4 regions of the Neobacillus sp. 204 genome follow, and region 3 is predicted to be linked to each of the others. Evidence: riboswitches for the same ligand, from Rfam matches in the RefSeq annotation. Region 3 holds a riboswitch; each other region holds the start of a gene.
The links. Region 3 has a riboswitch for S-adenosylmethionine ahead of ACJ004_RS07400 (homoserine dehydrogenase). Riboswitches for the same ligand answer to the same signal wherever they lie in the genome.
Positions count from the first base shown of each region.

Region 1 (5,030 bases), on a different contig from region 3:
TGTACAGGTAAAAAGACGTATAAATAAAAACAGGAGTTACATGTAGAATGTAACTCCCCTTTTTCCTATTTATTGGTTCGCTTGACGTAAAACCTCTACTTTGTCTGTTCGTTCCCAAGGTAGATCTACATCTGTACGGCCAAAGTGACCATATGCTGCGGTTTGTTGGTAAATTGGACGGCGAAGATCCAACATATTTATGATACCTGCTGGGCGAAGGTCAAAGTTTTCACTAACAAGATCAACTAAAACATCCTCGCTTACTTTGCCAGTACCAAACGTATCAACAGCAATTGAAACAGGTCGTGCCACACCGATTGCATAAGCAAGCTGAACTTCACACTTTTCAGCAAGCCCTGCGGCTACGATGTTTTTAGCAACATAACGTGCGGCATAGGCTGCAGATCGGTCCACTTTTGTAGGATCTTTACCGGAGAAAGCACCGCCGCCATGACGAGCATATCCGCCATATGTATCAACAATAATTTTACGGCCCGTTAAGCCTGCATCCCCTTGTGGTCCGCCAATTACAAATCGTCCTGTTGGATTAATAAAATATTTTGTGTTGTCATCGATAAGTTCTTTTGGTACGACAGGATTGATAACATATTCTTTCAAGTTACGTTGAATTTGCTCTAACGTTACTTCTGGGTTGTGTTGGGTAGAAATAACAATAGTATCAATACGTACCGGTTTATCGTTCTCATCATATTCGACAGTTACTTGGGTCTTTCCGTCTGGACGAAGGTAATCAAGAACTTTGTCTTTCCGCACTTCTGTTAATTTACGAGCAAGCTTATGTGCAAGTGAAATGGGAAGAGGCATTAGCTCTTTCGTTTCATTACAAGCAAAACCAAACATTAAACCTTGGTCTCCTGCACCAATAGCTTCAATTTCCTCATCAGACATTTGACCTTCACGTGCTTCCAAAGCCTGGTCAACACCCATCGCTATGTCCGCAGACTGTTCATCAATAGAGGTTAATACGGCACACGTCTCAGAGTCAAAGCCATATTTTGCGCGATCATAACCGATCCCTTTAATCGTTTCACGAACAATTTTTGGAATATCCACGTAAGTAGAAGTAGTGATTTCCCCTGCTACTAATACTAATCCAGTTGTTACTGAAGTTTCAGCCGCAACCCGAGCATTAGCATCCTTCGCTAAAATAGCATCTAAAATGGAATCAGAAATTTGGTCACAGATTTTATCAGGATGACCTTCAGTAACTGACTCAGAAGTGAACAAACGACGTTTTGTTGACATCTGAATTCCTCCTATATTATGAGATCATCGAGGTTTTTGGAAGGTTACAGGAATACTTCTTGAACCTCGTGAATTTGATACGGTACTCATTCCCTTAGTATGTAATTAACAAAGGATTTTTATTAGAGACTCTTATTAAAAAGGACTTATACAAAACAAAAAACCTTACCATAGAGGAAAGGTTGTTTTCGGGCCTTTCGCTCTTATCGTTCAAGGCATTAGCCTTGCGTCAGATTAGCACCTTCGCATTTGAAAAGGACCTTTTAAGTGGTCAATCATTTCATATTGCAGGTTGCTGGGTTTCATTGGGCCTGTCCCTCCACCAGCTCGGGATAAGAGAGTATCCGTTCAAATTAGAATAATATCATACTGTCTAACAATGTCAATGAATTTTTCAAAGTAAAAAGGAAAAAAGGAACTTACTTTCTTAATATAAACAATTTTTATATCTATTGATAAATTTTAAAAAGTATTAAAATCACTTTAAATAGTATGGATTATTATTACTAATGTGCTATACTTTTTATTACATTTACAACATAAAAAACTAATAAAGGATGGTTTCATTAAATGAATTCTGTTGACACTCCAAATGAATTATTACAGTTTTTAAAAGAAAGTCACGTCCATGTGCAACTATCAGTTCCTCAATTAGTTGAAAAAATCTTAACCCGTAGCGAAGGGTCTCTTACTTCTACAGGCGCGATTAGTGTCGCTACAGGAAAGTATACAGGCCGCTCTCCTCAGGACAAATTTATTGTATTAGAAGAGTCCACAAAAGAGAAAATTGAATGGGGTACGACCAATCAACCGATTTCTGAAGCAGCTTTCACACGTCTTTATCACAAGGTTATTGATTATTTAAAAGAGAAAAATGAAGTGTTTGTTTTTAAAGGGTTTGCCGGTGCCGATAAAAAATCTCGTTTGCCCATCCAAGTGGTTAATGAATTAGCGTGGCAAAATTTATTTGTCCATCAGCTATTTATTCGTCCATCAGATGATGAATTACTTGCTCACGATAGTGAATTCACCGTTATTTCTGCCCCTAATTTCAAGGCAGATCCAGCAATCGATGGTACAAAATCAGAAGCCTTCATTATCATATCTTTTGAAAAAAGAATTGTTTTAATCGGTGGAACAGAATACGCAGGCGAGATGAAGAAATCTATTTTTTCTGTTATGAATTATTTACTGCCTGAAAATAATATTTTTTCCATGCACTGTTCTGCTAATGTCGGCCTTGAAGGTGATGTTGCATTATTCTTTGGCCTATCCGGTACAGGAAAAACAACTCTATCCGCTGATCCGAGCCGACGATTAATTGGTGATGATGAGCACGGCTGGTCCTCCAATGGAGTCTTTAATATCGAGGGAGGTTGCTATGCTAAATGTATTAATCTTTCTCGTGAAAAAGAGCCGCAAATTTTTGATGCTATCCGCTTTGGAACTGTCTTAGAAAATGTAACCTTGAACAAAGAATCCAGAATCCCTGATTATGATGATGGAACCTTGACAGAAAATACACGTGCCGCCTATCCGATTCAGGCGATTGATAATATTGTTCAACCAAGTATTGCCGGTCATCCAAACACAATCATCTTCCTGACTGCTGATGCTTTTGGCGTATTGCCGCCAATTTCAAAACTAACTAAGGAACAAGCAATGTTTCACTTTTTAAGCGGCTATACGTCAAAATTAGCCGGAACGGAGCGCGGAATAACATCACCACAAGCTACCTTCTCTACTTGCTTTGGTGCCCCATTCTTACCGTTGCCAGCGACTCGTTACGCAGAAATGTTAGGTGAAAAAATCCTTGAGCACAATGCGAATGTATTTCTAGTGAATACAGGTTGGACGGGCGGTGAATATGGTGTCGGTAATCGAATGAAACTTTCCTACACTCGTGCCATGGTTCAGGCGGCACTTGGAGGAGAACTAAATCATGTCGAGACTGTCCAAGACAAAATCTTTGGTTTAAATATTCCGCTTCATATTGCGGGTGTCCCAGATGAAGTCCTACAACCAAGTAAAACATGGTCTGATCCGTTTGCTTATGAGAAGAAGGCAAAAGAATTAGCAGCAAAATTCCGCGAAAACTTCAAAAAATTTACGAATGTTGCTGAAGAAATAGAAGAAAAAGGCGGACCAATCGCTTAAGCGGAAGCGCCGTTATATATAAAGTATGCCCATATCAAATCGATATGGGCATTTCTATTTTATTAGTTTGTTGAATTTAAAGAAATTAATTGATAGGTGATCGTTGTGGTGTTATTTTGCATCTCGACTTTTTTAATAAGCGCGGTACCACTTGAATCACTATCCATAGTTTTTCTTACATCAATCGGAATCTCAATTGGATAAAGTCTGTACCCTTCCTTTTCTAACAAGAAGACGTTTTCCTCTACGCGTTTCTCTCTGCCCTTTGTCACAATCATCGTATTTAACTCAAGAGGCATTCCCATAACTATATCGCTCCTCTGCTTGTTTTACCTATATCTTATCATCTTTTACGTTGACTTTTCATCCACTTTGATAAATCCGCAACGACTTTTCTATTGATCACAGGTGGGAAGTAATGTGTATACTCATTAAAATACCAACATTCCACTGGTTTTTCTAATAATCTTAACCTTCTTTCCAGACGATAGGCGTGCTCCACGGAGACATTTCCATCGTTTACACCATGGATAATCAGAACAGGGGCGGTCAGTTTTTCTAATGTATAAAGAGGAGTTCTGTCCTGATAGCGTTCTGGATATTTTTGCGGGGTCCCGCCAATAACCCTTTTCATCATCCTGCGTAAATCTTTACGTTCCAAATAAGTGAGGGACATATCACTGACTCCCCCCCAGGTAACAATAGAGGCAGTTTCCGGAAACTCTATCGCGGTCAAAAGTGCCATTACTCCCCCCCGCGAGAACCCAAAAATATGTACATCCCGTACCTTTGGCAATGATTTTAACAGCCAAAAAGCCGCAAACGCATCTTCCCTATCGTCCCCGGCAAAATCCTCATTGCCCTCACCGCCTTGATTGCCACGATAATAAGGCGCAAAAACAATGAAACCCTCAGCAGCAAACTGGGCAATTCGAGCGGGGCGGACTTTGCCCACATTTTTGATACCGCCACGTAAATAAAGGAACCCATCAAAGACGCCTGCCCCAATCGGTTCCGCAAGCATCCCTTTCACTTTTAATCCATTGGAAAGGTAGGTGATAACCTTTAATTCAACGTTTGGATTGGGGGAAGGAAAGCGTGTTATATCAACAATCTCCCCATTATTGTATTGGTTCATCTGCACATCTTACCTCTTTTTATAAAATTTATTATCACTAGGCATTCACACATTTTTCTCCGCTTCATACGATATCTTAGGCAATGAGCCCAGATTTTTTATGATATCTAAGGAGGCACGCTTCATGAAAAAATCGTTAAAATTCAGTTTCTCCTTTCTCCTCATCACTATACTCATGTTTTCACTTGTCGCTTGTAATAGCACCACAAAAGATGAAACGAAGAAACTTGAAAAAGTTCGAATCGCTGAAGTTACCAGGTCTATTTTCTATGCCCCGCAGTATGTTGCCATAGCCAAAGGATTTTTTAAAGCTGAAGGTTTAGATGTTACGCTGACAACCACGCCTGGCGGGGATAAAACCATGACCACGCTTATTTCAGGTGGAGCGGACGTTGCTCTAGTTGGATCAGAAACTTCGATTTATGTATACGCACAAGGGGCTAGTGACCCAGTTATTAATTTTGCCCAA
Region 1 covers NZ_JBJORY010000009.1:260,684-265,713, forward strand. The annotation lists gene metK (methionine adenosyltransferase) at 70-1,266, opposite strand; SAM riboswitch class I at 1,467-1,605, opposite strand; gene pckA (phosphoenolpyruvate carboxykinase (ATP)) at 1,837-3,423, shown strand; gene ACJ004_RS19910 (DUF2584 domain-containing protein) at 3,486-3,728, opposite strand; gene ACJ004_RS19915 (alpha/beta hydrolase family protein) at 3,767-4,561, opposite strand; gene ACJ004_RS19920 (ABC transporter substrate-binding protein) at 4,737-5,030, shown strand, end outside.
Region 1: another riboswitch for S-adenosylmethionine. It lies ahead of metK (methionine adenosyltransferase); the one in region 3 lies ahead of ACJ004_RS07400 (homoserine dehydrogenase).

Region 2 (5,030 bases), on a different contig from region 3:
GTCTGTAGGCGTCAGCTATGCGTCCCAACAAGGCGATACGGGAAATCTTATTGCTTTAGCGATTGGATTTCAAAATGCGCCGGAAGGCCTCCTTGTTGCATTATTTTTAATTAATCAGCGGATAAGTAAATTAAAGGCCTTCATTATTGCCACCTTAACAGGTGCCATTGAAATCGTTACTTCGTTATTAGGGTATTTTTTGACCTCATTTGTTCAAGGCCTTGTCCCTTATGGGTTATCTTTTGCGGCTGGGGCGATGTTATTTATCATTTATAAGGAATTAATACCTGAAAGCCATGATAACAGAAATGAGCGGGTTTCTTCCTATGCTTTTATCTTGGGGTTACTAGTCATGGTGTACATAATAAATGTCTTTTCATAATATTATTTTATCTTAAGGAATGCAGTGTAAAAGTTTTTTTTGCTACTCTTGTTGTTAAACTAATACCTTGGGCAATATCATAATCATTTGTTTAAAAGCAAATTTAATTTCATCATTTGGCCTGGAGGAAGCTTCCATGACCTTTTGATACTCATTTATTAACTCATCCAGCTCTTGGCTATATTTTATAGTCACTTCACTTGTAAATCCAAGTGAATACGCACTATTTATCATAAGTTCCCTTTTAGCTTTTATCTCTTCAATCATTTCATTATGGCTAATACGATGCTCGTACAATGTAATCCCCCTACCTATTACTCTATTGCAATAAAACACTAAAAATTAGACTACTTGATGAATTATGACAAGAATTATGATAAAAGTAAACACATTCGCAAAAGTAGACAAAACATTTTATTTCTTTCGTTTTTCGACAATTTTTTCGATTGATTTCTTGTTTTTGCGACAAAATTCTCCAATTCCAACCAACACTTTCTTATATCTCATGGCTGTTTTAGTAAAGATTGTTGTTATTTAACCCGCAGCCCAAATACACTTCGCTTTCCGCGGGCGGCCCGGGAAGCCTCCTCGGCGCAAGCGACTGTGGGGTCTCCCCAGCCCCGTCCTCCCGCAGGAGTCTTCGTGTATTCGGTCTGCTCAGTACTTTCTACAAAGTTTTTCATCTTATTTCAAGAACAACAAACTTTTAGAAAACAGCCTATTTCATTAATTCAATAAATGGGCAATAAAAAACTGGCAGTAGATTTCTACAGCCAGTTTTTTATTTTTTTATTGAGGAATTTCTAATTTTTCGTAAATCGGCACCCATCCTTCGGTTGTAACAAAGATCCTTACTGCGACCACTTTCCGATCTTCTTCCAACGTAAAATAGTGCCTTGTATTTTCAGGTACAGAGATCAAGTCGCCAGGATTTAGATGGACTTCAAAGAACTCACCATCTTTGCCTTGGATGATAAATACACCGTGGCCACTAACTATAAAGCGAACCTCATCATCAGTATGATGATGTTCATTTTTAAAATTTGTCAGTAAGACATCCAAATTTGGAGTATTTTCTGACAAGGAGATAACATCGTGTGCTTTGTAACTCCTTCTAGCAGAGATATCAGCGATTTCTCCTGCAAAAGCACTTAGAATTTGTTCTTTTTCTTCCCCGCTCAAAAGATACTTTTCCACAAGCTCTACTGGGAGTTTGCTAATATCCCAAGTTTCATAAATAACGTCCTGAGATTCAAGAAAACCTGCTACTTCTTCTTGGACTTGGATTTGCTCATCTTTGTTCTGAAAAGTAATATACGCCATTTTAATCCATCCTCCCCTTTGTGTTGTTGGTTAGATTACTTTAAATAATTGGTTTGATTTGTACTCTAAAATGCGTAATTGATATCGAAATAAAAACTCGGATGCTTCAAGGATTTTTTTCGCCTCAAAAGCCGTTCTCCCCCATACAGTGATTCCATGGTTACGAATTAAGACGGCACCTGTATCTCCTGAAACATGTTCAGAAAATTTAGTCGCAAGTGTTGGGATATGGGCATAATTTCGAATGATGGGTATTTTTAAGACGGCGTCTTCTTCCCACAAATCAAATGCCTTGATTAGTTCTTGTCCTTTGAATGTAACCTCACCGTGATCACCATAAACTTCTGAGATAACATTATTATCAATAGTATGGACATGGAGACTGCAGCCAGCCTTCGTTTTTCGATAAATTTCAACATGAAGAAGTGTTTCTGCTGAGGGTTTTAAATGAGTTTCTTCAACTGGGTTACCAAATTTATCAACCAGTAAAAAATCTTCATCTGTACGCCTGCGCTTATCCTTACCACTAGCCGTCACCAAAAATTGAAGTGGATGTTCACTAACTTTAATCGCCAAATTTCCGCTTGTACCCATAAACCAGTCTCGGTCTGCTAGTTCATCCTTTACATCGGCTAATTCATTCCATCTTTCGTTTAGCATTTGAGTTCCCCCACCTCAATTCAATGTCATACCGTTACCTCAGGATTCCCCCATAGCTCTAATGCTAGTTTAAGTTCAGGATAGTTTTCAGCCCCTTCGGCCAATAACTTGCCTTGGAGATTTGTTTCTATCGCTTGTCGGAATGCAAGACCGCCGCCTCGGGCACCATCTGGATGGCCATGAATTCCACCGCCTGCGTTTATGACAGAATCGATACCAAAATCCCGAATCAATAAAGGCACCAAGCCTGGATGAATCCCAGCTGACGGAACAGGGAAGGACCTTTTAAAGCTATCTTTACCTGTTAATTCACTGGCAATTGAAAGTGCCTTCGTATTTTCTAATGCCACAGTCCCATAAGGAGATGGGAACAATGATAAATCAGCACCAGCATAACGGAGAAGTTTACCAAGCATTAATGAATGGGATAATCCAAACACCTGAGATGATGTAAATGCACCACTGACGGCTGGATGAGCCATTAGCGGTAAAGAGATTTCATTATCCTCTCTTAATTCCTGCAAAACATCTAACCCATAGGAAAAAACATTGAACAATAAGAGGTCAGCGCCAAGCTGAGCAGCCTTCCTTGCCTTATCCTTCAGGTGCGATGTTCTGCCTGTTAGGTTTATTGCATATAAAGTTCGGTGCCCGGTTTGATCATATACTTCTTGAAGTACTTTTTTTCCTTCAAGAATTCTTTTTTCAAATGGTGTTAATTGATTTTCGAATAGGATTTCATCATCCTTCACAAAATCAACACCACCCAGGGCTTGTTGTTTTAACTGCTCGACTAAAAACGTGAGGTCTTTCCCGAGTACGCCTTTAAAGATGCTCATTAATAGCGGTCGATTATAGACGTTTAATTTCTCCCGAAGACCTTCGATCCCAAATCTTGGACCTGGAAACTGACTCTTTAATCCCTCATCAAATTGCAAATCAAGTAATTTAATTTTTCCATCCAATGAAAGCTTACCGAAAACGGTGGTTAAGATGGCAGGGAGGTCGTTTGAAAAATTGAGCGTTGGATAGGCGATTTGGATTATTGATTGATCCTCTTTTTCTGATGGAAACTCTTCTACAGAGACGACTCTCCCTTTATGCTTGCGCAATTGGCTTTGCTCTAATTCAGGCAAGTTTGTCCATGAACCGACTGTTAGTCCAAGCGCAATTTCTTCAGCCTTCTTGTTCGGATTCTTTTCATTATGAAGTAAATATGTAGCAATAATTTCAGTCACTCCAGAACCACTTCCTTTTAATCAAACATAAAAAAACCTCTTCAGCAAAGAAGAGGTTAGCTGAAAACTAACATCTTCTCATCTATCAGCCTTGTTGCTGTAAGAATTAGCACCGTGCTTAACACTACGTATAAGTCGGTTGCCGGGCTTCATAGGGCTTTTCCCTCCGCCTGCTCTTGATAAGAAAACGATTCGTATTTTTATTAAATTATGATACTTTTTAACTTTAATTTGGATTATCGCAAGAAAAAAATAAATTGTCAATTAATTTTTTAGAATATTTCCAAACGACTAATTCTTTCGACAGCTTCAGCTAATCGGTCTTCACTTGATAGTAATCCTACCCGGACATAGCCCTCTCCAAATTCCCCAAATCCAATTCCAGGTGCAACCATAATATGCGCCTGTTCAAGGAGCAGATTAGCAAATTCCGCAGAGGAAAAACCTTCAGGAACCTTAAGCCACGCAAAAAAAGATCCCTTTGGAGCGCTGACATTCCAACCTAAGGAACGAAGACCATCAATCAATACATTCCTTCTTCGCTCATACAACTCATTTAGTTCTTTTACACATTCCTGAGAGCCCGTTAATGCCTCTCTTGCTGCCTCTTGAACGGCTCCAAATAAACTGACATACAAATGGTCCTGTAGGAGTTCAATCGCGGAAATGACGCTCTCATTTCCAATAGCAAAACCAACACGCCAGCCCGCCATATTAAACGTTTTAGATAATGTATAAATTTCAATTCCAACGTCCTTTGCGCCTTTGGCCTGTAAAAAACTCAAAGGTTTTTCACCGTCAAAACCAATGGACCCATAGGCAAAATCATGGACTATACAAATATCATTTTCACTCGCAAGTTTTACAGTTTCTTCAAAAAACTCACGAGTGGCCACAGCGCCAGTGGGATTATTAGGATAATTGAGGAACATGACCTTTGCTTCGGCTAAGACTTTCTCGTCTAATTCGCTATAATCTGGCAAAAAGTTTTTTTGCTCCTTTAACGGCATCATTACCATTTCTGCTTTGGCCAGTGCAACCCCTGACAAATAATCCGGGTAGCCTGGATCAGGTACGAGGATGGTATCTCCGGGATTTAATAAGCACTGGGGTATTTCAACAAGCCCAGCCTTCCCGCCAAACAAGATGGCCACTTCTTTATTCGGATCAATGGTTACTCCATATTCTCTTAAATAAAAATCAGCCACTGCCTGCTTTAAATAACTGTGTCCCTGAAAGGGAGAGTATTTGTGATTGATTGGATTTACTGCTGCTTCCTGAAGTTTGGCAACGATATGTGCGGGTGTTGGCTGATCAGGATTGCCCTGTCCTAGATTAATCACATCATACCCCTGTGAAATATACTCCCCGACTTTTTTAACAAGCGAAGCAAAAAACTGCTTCGGAAGACTGTTTAATAGTTCAGA
Region 2 covers NZ_JBJORY010000001.1:308,296-313,325, reverse strand. The annotation lists partial or broken gene ACJ004_RS01605 (ZIP family metal transporter) at 1-382, shown strand, start outside; gene ACJ004_RS01600 (Spo0E family sporulation regulatory protein-aspartic acid phosphatase) at 437-679, opposite strand; gene ACJ004_RS01595 (1,2-dihydroxy-3-keto-5-methylthiopentene dioxygenase) at 1,172-1,705, opposite strand; gene ACJ004_RS01590 (methylthioribulose 1-phosphate dehydratase) at 1,736-2,365, opposite strand; gene mtnW (2,3-diketo-5-methylthiopentyl-1-phosphate enolase) at 2,392-3,603, opposite strand; SAM riboswitch class I at 3,679-3,789, opposite strand; gene ACJ004_RS01580 (pyridoxal phosphate-dependent aminotransferase) at 3,876-5,030, opposite strand, start outside.
Region 2: another riboswitch for S-adenosylmethionine. It lies ahead of mtnW (2,3-diketo-5-methylthiopentyl-1-phosphate enolase); the one in region 3 lies ahead of ACJ004_RS07400 (homoserine dehydrogenase).

Region 3 (5,030 bases):
TATTTTTCCTCTGTGGTTTTTGCTTATTTACTGGGGTGGTTGGCCAAACACCATATAGACCTGCTTCGTTTCCAGTAAGCTTTTTATTCAAATTATCCTGAAGATTTTGTTCTGTCCGGCAGAGATTCCAAAGCCTAATCTCGTTGATATCTCCATTAAAGAAAAGACCAGGTTGCCCTCCAATCATTCCCGATGGGTAGACATACGTTATCGGGCTTCGTTCACCTTTTTTTACAAACTTCCCATTAATGAATAGCTGCGGCTCTCTGTCTTCATAGGCAATAGCAATATGAATAAGATCATTAATTATGGCTTCATAGACTAACACCGCATATATATTTTTCTTGGTATGTTCATAAACCGTTATTCCATTTTGTCCAACGGAAACACTAACCCCGGCATCATTATCGGACACCCCCTGTGCAGGTCCAATGATGTAATTCTTTCCACCTACTTCAGCTGGCTTTTCCCGAGATTGTTGATCAATAGTATGATCGCTTTCAGGCATAACCCAAAACTCAAAGGTAAATGTATTTTTCAGATTCGTTAATAATCGTCCATTCAAGCTATTCCCTAACATGACGCACCTCTTCAATTTTCATTTAAAAATGACTAGTCCATTTTGGTTAAGCTTTTACACAATATGAATAGCTTTTGATTTTGACTAAACTTATCCCCAGTTATTATTGAGAGCGCGTAAATTTCATAAAAAAAAGAGCACTTACATGCTCTTTTTGGAATAATGGCTATAATTTTTTTTATTACAGGACAGCAAGAGTAACTTCTTTATTGTTGCCCAACTTCTCATATTCACCTAATATTTGGAAGCAACTTGTTACCTTCTGCTGATTAATTAACTTTTCTCTTTCCTCCCTAGTTGTCTGGATAACGGCTGTATCATCAGTAGATTGAGCAATCCAAGTTATTAGAGGGTTTTTATAATCCTTTGAAAGACCTTGAATGAACCATAATTCGTCTCCATTTCCCTCTTTATCTCCATAATTAACTGAAATCGTTTTTTTATAATTCTTATTTGTCGACTGATTTTGACAGACATAGACTAGATCTTCGATCACTGCACTTGCAGTTGGAAACATTCCAGCACCTGGACCTTGTAAAGTAATACTTCCTACAATATCTGAATTAACATTTACTGCATTTTCTACGCCTTCAATAGAATAAAAAGGATGAGACTTTCCAACAAGGGCTGGTCTAACTGTTGCGTTAATTTGACCACCTTCCATACAAATACTTGCAATATGTTTAAACCTTAAACCATGTTTTTCAGCTGACTCGATTAATTCACTTGTAATCGAGGTAATCCCTTCCCGTCCAACCTCTTCCCAATTTGGTTCCTCTCCAAAAGCAATTCTGCTAAGAATCATTGTTTTATAAAACGCATCATAACCTTCTACATCGTTGGTTGGATCCGCTTCGGCAAAACCCTTTGCTTGCGCTAAACTCAGAGCGGCTGAAAAGGAATGCTTTTTCTCACGCATTTCCGTTAGGATGAAATTCGATGTCCCATTTAGAATTCCTTGGATGTGACGAACACGATTAACATTTAATAACTGTCTTAAAGTTTGAATAACAGGTATACCGCCTGCAACTGTCGCTTCGTAACCCACTGAAACATTATGCTTCTCTGCTAACCGGAGCAGCTCATTCCCGTGGTGTGCAAACATTTCTTTATTTGCTGTAATGACGTGGCAGCCTTTTTGAATTGCTTGTTTTAGAAATGTAAAGGGCGGTTCTTTGTCGACGATTGCTTCAACAATCACATCAAGTTGAGGAAGGTCTAAAATTTCATCGAAATCTGAGGTGATTAAAACATCTTCATCAATATTTCTCTTTTTCTGCTTATTTCTAATGAGTACAGCTGCAACCTCGACCTTTCTCCCTAACACTCCCTCAAGCTCTTCTGTATGAGATTGAATTGTTTTATAAACACCTTCCCCAACTGTTCCAAAACCTAGAATTGCCACTTTAATTACAGACATGTTTATCCACCCTTCAATTAATATTAGATATGACCAAATGTAGTTTTACAAACATATAAATACGAAAAACCCTCTTCATAAGAAGAGGGTTAGTTTCCTCCTCTTATCTGCCAGGTTAAATAACCTGCAGGAATTAGCACCTTTTCAAGTATTACCTTGATGGTTGCCGGGCTTCATCGGGCCTAGTCCCTCCGCCGCTCTGGATAAGAGTTTTATGTATTTGTTTCATTCAATTTCCAAGTTATAAAAAGAATTCTAGTGGAATCCTTTGTAGTTGTCAATATTATTTGAAATTTCTTTTTATTACGAGTGAATAAATCTCAAAATTTAAGCCCGCCAAATGGCGAGCCTGAAAAAATTCATATTTATCGCTGCAGTTTTCCCTCAGCTAGCTTGATTTGCTTCTCAACTTGCTCTGGAGCCGTTCCCCCAAAGCTATTTCTAACACTAACCACATGCTCGGGAGCCAATACCACATAAATATCTTCCTCAAATAATGGGTTAAAGCTTTGATATTCTTCGAAACTCAAATCCAGCAAAAATTTGTTAGACTGGATTGCATATAACACGATTTTTCCGATAACTTCATGTGCATCACGGAAGGGCAGTCCTTTTCTCACCAAGTAATCGGCAATATCCGTAGCATTTGAAAAGTCATTGTTAATTGCCTTACGCATCACATCTTTATTAACAGTCATTGTTTCGATCATCGGCGCTAATAACATTAAAGAACCTTCAAGGGTTTCAACCGTATCAAACATACCTTCTTTATCTTCTTGTAAATCCTTGTTGTAGGCGAGTGGCAAACCCTTGAGAACGGTCAATAAGCCGATTAAATTGCCATAAGTCCTGCCTGTTTTTCCACGTAACAGCTCAGGAACATCTGGATTTTTCTTTTGCGGCATAATACTTGAACCTGTGCAAAATGAATCGTCTAACTCCACGAATTGAAACTCCTGGCTTGACCAAATCACAAGTTCTTCCGATAATCTGGATATATGGGTCATGATAATGGAACCTATTGATAAAAATTCAAGAATAAAGTCGCGATCACTAACAGCGTCCATACTGTTAGGATAAACCGTTTCAAACCCCAACAATTCAGCCACACGTTCACGGTTAATTGGAAAAGTTGTTCCTGCCAATGCCCCTGAACCAAGCGGAAGCCAATTGATGCGCTTCAAACTATCAATCAATCTCTCTTTATCACGTTCAAACATCCAAAAATAGGCCATTAAATGATGGGCAAAGGACACAGGCTGAGCCCGCTGCAAGTGTGTATATCCAGGAATTAATGTTTGGACATTCTCTTTCGCCTGCTCGACTAATGCTTGTTGGACATCCTCTAATAATTTAATAAGCTCGGTCGTTTTTGTTCTTAAATACAGATGCATGTCGGTGGCAACCTGGTCATTACGGCTTCGCCCAGTATGAAGCTTTCCACCGACTGGACCGATTTTTTCAATTAATAGCTTTTCAATATTCATATGAATATCTTCATCTTCTACTAAAAATTCAACTTCATTGGTATCCACCAGCTTTTTAATAGAGAGAAGGCCATCCTTAATTTTCCCGGCATCCTCCATTGGAATGATGCCGCACTCACCCAGCATTTGCACATGGGCGAGGCTTCCAGCGATATCTTCCTTAGCAAGCTTTTGGTCAAAAGAAATTGAGGCTGTGAATTCCTCAACTAGCTTATTGGTTTCTTTTGTAAAACGGCCGCCCCATAACTTCGACATATCGTGCTCCTCCTTAACCCTAACAAGAGAGCCCTCGAAAAGGACTCGAGGGCAATCCGCATTATTTTAAAATAGATTCCTTTTTATTCACTTCTGAATTGACCTTTGTTGGCAAACCCCAAATCTTAATAAATCCTACAGCAGCATTATGATCAAACGCATCACCTTTAGAATAAGTTGCTAGTTCCTCATTGTATAGGCTGTATGGAGACTTTCTTCCAACAACAGTATGGTTACCTTTATGAAGTTTAACGCGAATGGTACCAGTAACCGTCTTTTGAGTTTCATTAATAAATGCATCTAGGGCAGGTTTGATAGGTGAATACCAAAGTCCTTCGTAAATGATCTTAGCCATTTGCTGTTCAACCTGTGTCTTGAATTGTGAAACCTCTCGAGTTAAGGTTAAAAACTCTAATTCTTTATGGGCATTGATTAAAATTAAGGCAGCAGGATTTTCGTAGACTTCACGAGATTTAATCCCTACTAATCTATTTTCGATGTGGTCGATACGGCCAACACCGTGCTTGCCGCCAAGCGCATTGAGCGTTTCAATTAATTGTACAAGCGGTAGTTTTTCACCGTTTAGAGCAACTGGTACACCCTGTTCAAATTCGATTTCAACATATTCAGCCGTATCTGGAGTCAACTCAATCGGATTCGTCCAATCGAAGGCTGCTTCTGGTGCCTCAGCCCATGGATTTTCCAGAACTCCAGCCTCACAAGCACGACCCCAGATGTTGGCATCAATTGAAAATGGATTATCTAAATCGACCGGAATTGGAATCCCATTTTCCTCTGCATATTCAATTTCTTCGTCACGTGTCATTCCCCATTCACGAACGGGAGCAACAACTTTCAAGCTTGGATTTAATGCTTGGATGGAAACTTCAAAACGAACCTGATCATTTCCTTTACCTGTACAGCCATGGGCTACAGCAGCAGCCCCCTCTTTTTCAGCTACTTCCACTAATAATTTGGAAATAAGCGGACGAGATAACGCAGAAGATAATGGATATTTCCCTTCATATAAGCAATTAGCTTTTAAGGCAGGTAAAATATATTCTTTTGCTAATAATTCTTTTGCATCGATCATGTAGGCCTTAATGGCTCCAACGTTCAGTGCTTTGTTTTTGATAGCTTCTAAGTCTTTTCCTTCGCCGACATCTAGACCTAAAGCAATTACGTCATATCCGTATTTTTCTTGAATCCATTTTACTGAAACTGATGTATCTAAACCGCCTGAGTAGGCTAAAACGATTTTTTCTTTTGTCATGTTCTTTATTCTCCT
Region 3 covers NZ_JBJORY010000003.1:28,262-33,291, forward strand. The annotation lists gene ACJ004_RS07395 (glycosyltransferase) at 1-580, opposite strand, end outside; gene ACJ004_RS07400 (homoserine dehydrogenase) at 762-2,000, opposite strand; SAM riboswitch class I at 2,101-2,210, opposite strand; gene argH (argininosuccinate lyase) at 2,366-3,742, opposite strand; gene ACJ004_RS07410 (argininosuccinate synthase) at 3,804-5,015, opposite strand.

Region 4 (5,030 bases), on a different contig from region 3:
CATAATCCAACGACAACTGTATTTGAAGAAAGAGTTGCCCTATTAGAAGGTGGTGTTGGTGCCCTAGCGGTTGCGAGCGGAATGGCAGCCATTACTCTCGCCATTTTAAACATTGCTGAGGCTGGCGATGAAATCGTTTCGGCAGCAAATCTTTATGGCGGAACCTATAATTTATTTGCGGTGACGCTGCCGAAATATGGGATAAACGTGAAATTTGTTGACCCTGAAAATCCGGACAATTTCCGCGCCGCTATCACTGACAAAACCAAGGCTGTTTTTGCTGAAACGATTGGTAATCCAAGCCTACGCATCCTCGATATTGAAAAAGTTGCTGAAATTGCTCATGAAGCAGGTGTCCCATTAATTATTGATAATACCTTTGCCACTCCATACCTATGCCGGCCAATTGAACATGGAGCCGATATTGTCATCCATTCTGCGACAAAGTGGTTATTAGGAAATGGAACGACCACGGGCGGAATCATTGTAGATGGTGGCAAGTTTGACTGGAATTCACATAAATTTCCTGGCTTCACCACCCCAGATGCAAGTTACCATGATCTTGTTTATGCAGAAGCGCTCGGAGCAGTGGCTTATATTATTAAAGCACGTGTCCAATTACTTCGTGATCTAGGACCTGCATTAAGTCCGCAAAACTCCTTCCAATTTGTCCTTGGTCTTGAAACACTTCATGTTCGCATGAAAGAGCATGTGGCCAATACACAAAAAGTGGTTGCTTATTTAGTAAACCATCCTGCAGTGGAGTGGGTTTCTTATCCTGGTCATCCATCGCATCCTGATTATGAATTAGCCAAAAAGTACTTACCAAAAGGCGCGGGTTCGATGGTCGTTTTCGGAATTAAAGGTGGGAAAGAAGCCGGTGCTAAATTAATTGATGCGGTTACACTCTGGGCGCATGTGGCCAACGTTGGCGATGCGAAAAGTTTAATTATTCATCCTGCTAGCACCACACACCAGCAATTAGATGCCGAAGGCCTGAAAGCTGCAGGTGTAACTGAAGATTTAATTCGCCTTTCCATTGGTATCGAGAATGTGGAAGACTTAATTGAAGACCTAGAATCAGCAATGGTTTTAGCAACTGGTTTAACCTCACTAAATGTAAATGCCTAAAAGTGACCCAAACGTATTTTCCGAATATGAAGTTTTTTTCGTTGACACCCCTTTTTATCCGTGATACGATAACTTTTGTAATATAATTACTTAAATAAATGAACTTTTTAATTGAATATAGTACTTGATGCTCTTATCAAGAGAGGTGGAGGGATGTGCCCGATGAAGCCCGGCAACCGTCAATATTTATTATTGAAATGGTGCCAATTCACACAAAGCGATTGCTTTGGGAGATGGGAGAAAGGATTATTATTTATGATGCCTTTCTGCCTGCGCAGAAAGGCTTTTATTTTGTTAAAATTGAATCTTTTTGTTCAAAACGTCAAACCCTATATTATATTTAAGCGGTATATTACAAGAAAAATCTTTCAGAATCTTAGGTAAATTGAATAAGAAGCAGGTGATTCAATGATTTCTATAAAAAATGTTCAGAAGATCTTCCCTTCTAAACAAGGGCAGCTAAGAGCCGTTGATGATGTAAACCTTGAAATTCAAGAGGGTGAAATTTTCGGGGTAATTGGATACAGTGGTGCTGGTAAAAGTACCTTAATCAGAATGTTAAATGGACTGGAACTGCCAACTAACGGAACGGTTACAGTCGCAGGCCGAGTGGTCTCAAAGATAAAGGGTGCGGAACTCCGAAAAGCACGTCAAGAGATCAGTATGATCTTCCAGCATTTTAACTTACTGTGGTCGAGAACAGTTAGTGAGAATATCGCTTTTCCATTAGAAATAGCAGGTATCAAAGGTCCTGAGCGCCAAAAAAGAGTAAGAGAATTAATAAAATTAGTCGGCCTGGAAGGAAGAGAAAATGCTTATCCGTCCCAGCTAAGCGGTGGACAAAAGCAGCGTGTCGGAATTGCCAGAGCGCTCGCAAACAACCCGAAAGTCCTTTTATGTGATGAAGCTACTTCCGCATTAGACCCACAGACTACCGATTCTATTTTAGAATTGTTAGTTGATATTAATAAAAGGCTGGGTTTGACAATTGTGTTGATTACACATGAAATGCATGTCATTCGGAAAATTTGTCATAGGGTGGCCGTCATGGAAAGTGGAAAAGTGGTCGAACTAGGTCCGGTGCTTGATGTGTTTAAAAACCCGAAGCAGCCAATTACAAAACGTTTTGTCCAACAGGTAACAGAACCAGAGGAAACGAAAGAAACAACCGATCATCTACTCGAACGTTATCCCGAGGGGCAAGTGGTTCAGCTAACGTTTGTTGGAGAGGCGACAGAACAGCCATTAATCACAAATATAATCAGGGATTTCGACGTTGTTGTAAATATTCTTCAAGGGAAAATTTCTCACACGCAAAACGGATCATATGGGACATTATTTATTCATTTGGATGGACAAGCCAGCGAAATACAGAAAGCCATCGATTATATTCATTCACAGCAAGTCGGCGTGGAGGTGATCAGTAATGGCTAACTTTATGGAAATGGTAAAGTGGGATGAATTAATTGAAGCAACACGTGAAACCATTTATATGACTTCCATTTCAGTGTTAGCTACATTTATCTTAGGATTATTTCTCGGTCTGCTGTTATTTTTAACAGATAAAGGAAATTTGTGGGCAAATCGGACAATTAATGTTATTATTGCTGGGTTTGTTAATATTTTCAGATCGATTCCCTTTATCATCTTAATTGTCTTATTAATTCCATTTACAAAATTATTGCTTGGGACTATGCTCGGAGCAAATGCGGCACTGCCAGCTCTAATTATTGGAGCAGCTCCTTTTTATGCACGAATGGTGGAAATTGCCCTTAGGGAAATCGATAAAGGTGTCATTGAGGCATCGCAATCGATGGGAGCAACACATAATCATATTATTTTTAAAGTTTTAATACCGGAATCTTTGCCAGCATTAATTTCAGGGATTACAGTCACAACTATTTCACTAGTCGGCTTTACAGCAATGGCGGGTGTCATTGGAGCAGGCGGACTTGGACATTTTGCCTACCTTGAAGGTTTTCAGCGCAATCGACCGTTTGTTACGTTAGTTGCAACGATTGCGATATTAATTTTAGTTTTTATCATCCAATTTGTTGGGGATTATTTTACAAAGAAAACAGATAAACGATAACAGGAGGAGTTAGAAAATGAAAAAAGTATTTAGTTTCATTGCGATTACGTTAGTTGTATTTGCCTTATCAGCGTGTGCTGGTACAAAAAACGGAACAGAAGAAAAAGATGGTAACAAGAAATTAGTCGTTGGTGCATCTGCTGTACCGCATGCGGAAATATTAGAAGCGGCTAAACCATTATTAAAGAAAAAAGGCATTGATCTAGAAGTACAAGTTTTTCAAGATTATATCCTTCCAAATGTGGCGTTAAGGGATAAAGAACTCGATGCAAACTATTTTCAAACACCAGGGTATTTAGAATTGCAAATGAAAGAAAATAAGGATTATGATTTTGTAAGTGTTGGTGGTATTCATAAGGAACCAATCGGAATTTATTCTAAAAAATATAAAAGCTTAAAGGACCTTCCAAAAGGTGCGAAAATTATTATGAGTGATTCATTTAGTGACCATGGACGGATTTTACCAATTTTTGAAAAAGCTGGCCTAATTAAGTTAAAAGAGGGCGTTGGCGTGAATGCAAGAGTAGAGGATATTGTTGAAAATCCAAAGAATCTTGATTTCTCAACGTTAGTTGAAGCGAAGTTATTAGCTACTTCTTTCGAAAGCGGTGAGGGTGATGCGGTTGTTATTAATACAAACTACGCATTAGAAGGCGATATTGACATTAAAAAGTATGGAATCGCATTTGAAGGCAACGACGTTGTTCCAGCAAACCTTGTTGTCGTTCGTTCTGAGGACAAAAATAACAAAGAAATCAAAGCCCTTGTAGAAGTACTTCATTCTAAAGAAATTCAAGATTTCATTCATAAACAATACAAAGGTGCCGTTGTACCGGTTTCTGAGTAATTTGTATATAGGAAGAAAGTCAGTGTGAAAACACTGGCTTTTTGTATGCCGTTGCCAAAAAGCGCTGTACATTTATAAAGGTACGTTGGGAAAAATAGAATGAAGATAAAACTGAATTCACTTGGCAAATAGTAAAAAAATGAGGTATGATTTTAATCGAATGTTTTTTCTGAAATAGTATTAATCAGAATTTTCTTAAGAAATTGATTTTCATTCTCAATTGGTACTAGCTTAATGAAAATGGTTGCTATGTTTTTACTGTTTAAGAGTTGCTAATACATTTCATTTGTTATAAGATTGGAATGAGAATAAAATGAGAATAGGGTTATCGAATTAGCCCTAATACATGATACAACACTTTCTCTTTGGAGGTATAGATATGGCTGGATCAACATTAACGATCAAAGATTTACATGTAGCAATTGATGGAAAAGAAATTTTAAAAGGTGTGAACCTTGAAATAAAGGGTGGAGAAATTCACGCAATCATGGGTCCAAATGGTACAGGTAAATCCACTTTATCTTCTGCAATTATGGGTCATCCAAAATATGAAGTGACAAGTGGGTCAATTACATTAGATGGACAAAATGTTCTTGAAATGGAAGTAGATGAGCGTGCAAGAGCTGGACTATTCCTTGCTATGCAATATCCAAGTGAAATTAACGGCGTTACAAATGCCGATTTTTTACGTTCAGCACTCAATAGCCGTCTTGGTGAAGGAAATGAAATTTCATTAATGAAATTCATTCGTAAAATGGATAAGCAAATGGAATTCCTTGAAATGGATCTTGATATGGCACAACGTTATTTAAACGAAGGCTTCTCCGGCGGTGAGAAAAAACGTAACGAAATCCTGCAATTAATGATGTTAGAACCAAAAATTGCAATCTTAGATGAAATTGACTCCGGACTAGATATCGATGCCCTAAAGGTAGTATCAAAAGGAATCAATCAAATGCG
Region 4 covers NZ_JBJORY010000004.1:210,135-215,164, forward strand. The annotation lists gene ACJ004_RS10380 (O-acetylhomoserine aminocarboxypropyltransferase/cysteine synthase family protein) at 1-1,131, shown strand, start outside; SAM riboswitch class I at 1,262-1,371, shown strand; gene ACJ004_RS10385 (methionine ABC transporter ATP-binding protein) at 1,540-2,565, shown strand; gene ACJ004_RS10390 (methionine ABC transporter permease) at 2,558-3,223, shown strand; gene ACJ004_RS10395 (MetQ/NlpA family ABC transporter substrate-binding protein) at 3,240-4,070, shown strand; gene sufC (Fe-S cluster assembly ATPase SufC) at 4,450-5,030, shown strand, end outside.
Region 4: another riboswitch for S-adenosylmethionine. It lies ahead of ACJ004_RS10385 (methionine ABC transporter ATP-binding protein); the one in region 3 lies ahead of ACJ004_RS07400 (homoserine dehydrogenase).